2 regions of the Erwinia pyrifoliae DSM 12163 genome follow, and region 2 is predicted to be linked to the other one. Evidence: riboswitches for the same ligand, from Rfam matches in the RefSeq annotation. Region 2 holds a riboswitch; the other holds the start of a gene.
What was found. A riboswitch is a leader RNA that binds a small molecule or an ion and turns the genes downstream of it on or off. The one in region 2 is predicted to bind thiamine pyrophosphate.

Region 1 (3,111 bases), 1.3 Mb from region 2:
CCGGATAAAGTCCCAGCCGTGCTGCGGTTGTTGGGAATGCCCCACGACTCATACTTTTTCCTCCGGCTTCAGGCTATCGGCGCGGTGATAAAGCTCGCCTCCCCGACGGCGGAATTCATGCGACATCTGTGCCATGCCAATCTCGACCGGCTTTGCTTCCGCTTCCTGTCGTGCGGCGTATTCCCGCACTTCCTGGGTAATTTTCATTGAACAGAACTTCGGTCCGCACATCGAACAGAAGTGCGCCACCTTGCCCGATTCCTGGGGCAGGGTTTCATCGTGATAAGCGCGGGCAGTATGCGGGTCAAGGGCAAGATTAAACTGGTCTTCCCAGCGGAATTCAAAGCGCGCTTTTGACATGGCGTTGTCGCGGATCTGCGCGCCGGGATGGCCTTTGGCCAGGTCGGCGGCGTGGGCAGCGATTTTGTAGGTAATCAGTCCCTGCTTAACATCCTCTTTGTTCGGCAGGCCAAGATGTTCTTTGGGTGTGACGTAGCACAGCATGGCGCAGCCAAACCAGCCAATCATCGCGGCACCAATTCCGGAGGTAAAATGGTCGTAACCCGGTGCGATATCAGTGGTCAGCGGGCCGAGCGTATAGAAGGGCGCTTCGTGGCAGTGTTGCAGCTGTTCCGTCATATTGGTGCGGATCATCTGCATGGGTACATGACCGGGGCCTTCAATCATCACCTGCACATCGTATTCCCAGGCGATTTTGGTCAGTTCACCCAGCGTGCGCAGCTCGGCGAACTGGGCCTCATCGTTAGCGTCCTGAATCGAGCCTGGACGCAGGCCGTCACCGAGCGACAGGGATACGTCGTAAGCGGCGCAGATTTCGCATATTTCACGGAAATGCAGATAGAGAAAACTTTCCTGATGATGCGACAGACACCATTTCGCCATGATCGATCCTCCGCGTGAAACAATGCCGGTCAGCCGTTTGGCGGTCATCGGCACATAGCGCAGCAGCACGCCGGCATGGATGGTGAAGTAGTCGACGCCCTGTTCAGCCTGTTCCAGCAAGGTATCGCGGAAGATCTCCCAGTTGAGATCCTCTGCTATGCCGTTCACTTTCTCCAGTGCCTGATAGATTGGTACTGTGCCAATGGGAACCGGGCTGTTACGCAGGATCCACTCGCGTGTTTCATGAATATAACGCCCGGTTGACAGGTCCATCACCGTATCTGCGCCCCAGCGCGCCGACCATACAAGCTTCTCCACCTCTTCTTCGATAGAGGAGCTGACCGCCGAGTTGCCGATATTCGCATTGATTTTCACCAGGAAGTTACGGCCAATAATCATCGGTTCCGATTCCGGATGGTTGATATTGGCGGGAATAATGGCGCGTCCTTCTGCGACTTCCTGGCGGACAAATTCGGGGGTAATATTTTCCGGCAGGCTGGCACCAAAGCTGTTACCCGGGTGCTGTTGTAACAGCACTTCGCCGCGAATGCGCTCGCGCCCCATATTCTCGCGGATGGCAATAAATTCCATTTCCGGCGTAATCACCCCAAGACGCGCGTAGTGCATCTGAGTCACGCAGCGCCCGGCACGGGCGCTGCGTGGGCGCGGAAGGTTGTCGAAACGCAGGTGATCCAGCCCCTCATCGGCCAGGCGTTCCTGGGTATAGGCGGAACTCAGTTCGGCGATCTGTTCGGTATCATTGCGTTTGACAATCCAGTCACGACGCAGTTTGGCCAGTCCGGCATGAACATCAATGCTGGCTTCCGGGTCACCATAGGGACCGGCGGTGTCATAGACCGGCACCGGCTCATTTTCGACCAGCGTTGGATTATCTTTGCGGCCACCTGTTACGGTGGGGCTAAGCTGGATTTCGCGCATCGGTACACGAATATCGGGCTGCGATCCGGTGAGCCAGATGCGTTTTGAGTTGGGAAAAGCGCTACCTTGTAAGGAGTCGATAAACTTCTGCGCCTGGGCGCGTTGTTCACGGCGGGTGGTTTTTTTTTCAACGATAGACATAGCAACTTCCTGATAATGGAACGGAAATTGGCTTGCCTGGAGGCGGGAGTAATGAGAACGATGTAAGAGAAAAGGATTTCACACCGTTACCACTGATTTACTCTTGTTCCCTTCGCAGGTACTAACCTGATCAGGTTCCGCGGATCCCGAATTAACGGTCTCAGCCCCTAAGGGCACTCCGACAAGATAATGAATGATTTCCAGCGACTAGCCAGAAATTCAATCCGGAAATAGGGTGAGGAAATTTCACCTCAACCCGGTCAGCATAAAGGGGCTTTCAGGAAACTACAAGAAATTCACATTCTGTTCACTCGTCAGGCGGGACGGGCGAGGGAGGGATCATTGGCGGCCGTCTGTAACCCGGCATTTTTTTTTAGTGCCAGTTGAATAAATTTATCTTCAAGCGTGAAGCGCGCTTCAAGCGCTTCGCCGACTACGGAGAGCGCATGCTGGAAGTGAAGGTCATTACCATGGTCGATAGCGGCCTCGAAATGCGTATCGTACAGCTGCATAATTTGCGCGGTATTTTCCTGTAAAGAAGGATAAATCAGCGCCGCTTTAGCCAGCAGTTCGGTTCCTTCCAGCTCTTTAATAAAGCGCTCGTAAATGGTGAAGTGACCGTTGGAAAGGTAGTCAACCAGATTCTGGCAGAACGCGTCAAGGGCATTTTCATCAAGCGCAGTCAGCGATTCCTTGTTAGGCTTTATGCCAACCATCTGATAATACGCAACCAGTAGCTGTCTGCGTGAAAGCAGACAAAAGTCTACCAGCTCACTGCATCCGCCAAAGCGGGCGGTGAGGACTTCTAACTGGTTAAGCATGTATTGCTCCGGGAATATAATTTTAACCCCTGACCTCAATTCAGTCTCTAAGCTGAGGACGATGAGTAAATTATGGTACGAGAGATTCAAAGCATAGACGAAGGCTGGTGGGTTGTCAGCGAGGAACATAAAATTTGGTTACCGGGAGGCGAATTGCCGCATGGCGATGCCGCTTCGCTGGGCCTGACAGGATCGTCAGGATCGCGCATTGGCGAGTGGCAAGGGGAAGCGGTGTGGTTGATCCGGGGCGCGCGGTCTGAAGGGATGGGATCGTTACGTCAACTGCTCGATCGGGATAGCGGCCTGT
Region 2 (3,111 bases):
CTGCTGCCCACGCTGATGCACAAACTGACCCGTGGTGGGGACGACAATCCTAACCTGGTTTCCGCATCCCTGCCGTGGTTGACCATCCGCTCCCCGCACGAGATGACGTTTAATCTCGACGGCGAGCCGCTTAGCGGCACCGAGTTCCATATTGAAGTGCTGCCCGCCGCTTTGGAATGCCGTTTGCCACCCTCCTGCGAACTGCTGGCATAATCTGTTACTGACATCGCGCTTTGTAGCCCTGCATGGCACGCCCGGCGTTTGTACCCCCGCCGGGCAAACTCATATGTTCTCGCTATCGCTGGTCACCTACCACCACTGATAAAAATGATGAACCGGCCCCTGTCCGTGGCCAACCTCCAGCGAATCCGCCTGCGCCAGCGCGCCCTGTAACCACTGTTTGGCTGCCTGTACCGTGTCTGCCCAGTTATCATGGCGTGGGCGCAGCGCCGCCAGCGCCGCCGACAGCGAACAGCCGGTGCCGTGCGTATTGCGCGTGGCGATGCGCGGCGTACTGAAGCGCTGCTCGCCTTCCGCCGTAAACAACCAGTCAGGGCTTTCCGAATCGCTAAGATGGCCTCCCTTCAACAGGACTGCCCGGCAGCCCAGCGCCCGTAGCGCCCTGCCCTGTTGCCGCATTTGCGTTTCATCTCCTGCCGGGGCGCAGTCGAGTAATGCCGCCGCTTCAGGCAAATTTGGCGTGATCAGCGAGACCTGCGGCAGCAGCCGTTCACGCAGCGTGGCGACAGCCCCGTCGCTAAGTAACGCATCACCGCTTTTCGCCAGCATCACCGTATCCAGCACCACCCAGGGCGCGCTGGTTTTTTTCAGCCGCTGCGCCACCACTTCGACGATGTCACTGTCCGCCAGCATGCCGATCTTGATCGTGTCAATGCGCACGTCAGACAGCACCGAATCAAGCTGCGCACCGACAAAATCAGCATCGATGCGCCTCACCGACTGTACGCCGGTGGTGTTTTGCGCCACCAGCGCGGTGATCACGCTGGTGGTGTAAACGCCCAGCGCGGAGAACGCTTTCAAATCGGCCTGAATGCCCGCCCCCCCGCTTGGGTCAGTGCCGGCAATGGTCATGGCATTAATACGTTTCATGCCCGCGCCTCCGCATCCAGCTGATACAGCGCATCCAGAAAGGCCGGGATAAAGCTGCCAGGCCCCCGCGCCTGTGCCGCAGCACGTTCCCCGGCAAGAGAAACCAGCCGGCAGGCGCTGGCGACATGCGTCAGGCGGTCGCCCGACAGTGCGGTAAAACCGGCCACCACCGCCGACAGCGCGCAGCCGGTGCCGACCACGCGCGTCATCAGCGCAGAGCCACCGTTAACGCGAAGTACCCGCTGGCCGTCAGTGACGAAATCCACCTCGCCGCTGATGGCCACCACTGCCCCACTTTTCTGTGCCAGTAAGATGGCGGACCTGATGGCCGCATCCGACGCATGCAGGCTGTCGACGCCGCGTCCGCTGACGGGCTGCCCGGCCAGCGCCATCATCTCAGAAGCGTTACCGCGAATGGCGGCAGGTTTAAGCGAAAGCAATCGCTGACAAAAACGCGTGCGGAAATCCAGCGCACCGACCGCCACCGGATCCAGCGTCCAGGGGCGCCCGGCAGCTTTAGCGGACGCTATCGCCGCCAGCATCGCCTCGCTACGCCCGCGTGTCAGCGTACCGACATTGACCAGCAGCGCATCGGCTATTGCGCTGAACTGCGCGGCTTCTTCACCATCGATAACCATCGCCGCAGACGCGCCCAGCGCCAGCAGCACGTTAGCGGTAAAGGTTTGCACCACATCGTTGGTCATACAGTGAATGAGCGGAGGTTGCTGGCGAAACAGGGTCAAAGAACGGGCCACGTCGGCGTGGCGAAGGGCTTGAGGTTGGATCATTTCTACTCCCAACCGGCGATCAAGAAGGCGATGCCGGTTGGGCATCTGACTTCCCTCCGCTGGCATTATCCAGTTCAGGTTCAACGGGTTTTTCTCAGCCGGTTCCGGTGAAGGAACGGCACCCCGAGTCATTGGTCATGCTTATCAGTGAATCAGCATAGGGAAGTGACTGGCCGAAGGCAAGCAGCAAACCGGGCTATCCGGGTCAGGCTACCTGACCACTGCCGTGCTGTGACGCTGAAATAGAGGGTAAGACCTGAAGTATCAGGCTAACAGCCTGAAATCACATCGAGTGATGTCTTATCTGACGTTGGCGGAGAATGTGCTGCAACGCTTGCGCCTGACGCGGGCTGAAAAGATGAATGACGATCTGTTAGATTCAGGTGATATACACATCGTCATTCATTGTTAACTGCACGCTATGTGAAAAAATTTGCCATGTTAATCAAGTCGATGTTTATTCTCTTTGACGTACGGGTGGAACTCAGAATGTTTGAGCCGGGCCTGCTGAAGCTGGGCTTTACGCTCCGTACCCATGGTTCTGAGCGTTTCCCGATTCATAGCCGTTTCCCGCTTATCGACTTTCCTCGCGTGGTAGTTCATTTCGTGATCTTCGGAAAAATTGACGTAGTTATGATCGCTGATTGGCATATCAATACCTTTATTCAGTAAATTGATAAAATTAGCTACAAACTACAGGCCTGTAAGATTTATCTTACCTCATAAAGAAAAGTTATCTCTGCCCTTTTAATGAAAAGATGATCTGGAACAAAAAATGCTGATGCGAGTATTCAAAGCTTATCAAGGCGGATTCTTGTTCTCAGCGGGTTAACATCGTGAGCTATGCTGGCGGATAAACACCATCGTCAGGGCCAGGCACCAATGCTGAAAACGCATTTTAGCCAGCCGCCGTCGCGCAACCCAGCCCTTTGACAAAGGTCATTATGGTGATGCCCTGAGCCTTTAACCGCGCCTTGTCATCGCCACAGGTTTCACGACCGGGACAGTTCACGTTCTGTGAGGCGTGGCGATGTTGAAAAGAACTATTTCCACTTACTTATGCAAAGTAATTTGCTGCAAGGCTTGCCACAAGCGGGTTTTATCACTGTCTTTTAAGTTGGTTTGGTCAAGCCCTTTGGTAAAAGCGGTTTTGTCGGTAAACAGATCGCCCCGGGTTAATCTTTGACTGATGTGAGTCAGAATATCGGTGCTC

Region 1: another riboswitch for thiamine pyrophosphate. It lies ahead of thiC (phosphomethylpyrimidine synthase ThiC); the one in region 2 lies ahead of thiM (hydroxyethylthiazole kinase).

Annotation. Positions count from the first base shown of each region.
Region 1 covers NC_017390.1:310,530-313,640, forward strand. Annotated here, with positions in the region: gene thiE (thiamine phosphate synthase) at 1-52, opposite strand, end outside; gene thiC (phosphomethylpyrimidine synthase ThiC) at 49-1,983, opposite strand; TPP riboswitch at 2,074-2,174, opposite strand; gene EPYR_RS01430 (Rsd/AlgQ family anti-sigma factor) at 2,298-2,804, opposite strand; gene nudC (NAD(+) diphosphatase) at 2,877-3,111, shown strand, end outside.
Region 2 covers NC_017390.1:1,565,963-1,569,073, reverse strand. Annotated here, with positions in the region: gene yegS (lipid kinase YegS) at 1-213, shown strand, start outside; gene thiD (bifunctional hydroxymethylpyrimidine kinase/phosphomethylpyrimidine kinase) at 310-1,110, opposite strand; gene thiM (hydroxyethylthiazole kinase) at 1,107-1,898, opposite strand; TPP riboswitch at 1,933-2,034, opposite strand; partial or broken gene EPYR_RS21510 (hypothetical protein) at 2,155-2,310, shown strand; gene EPYR_RS20880 (hypothetical protein) at 2,322-2,570, shown strand; gene EPYR_RS06920 (chorismate mutase) at 2,952-3,111, opposite strand, start outside.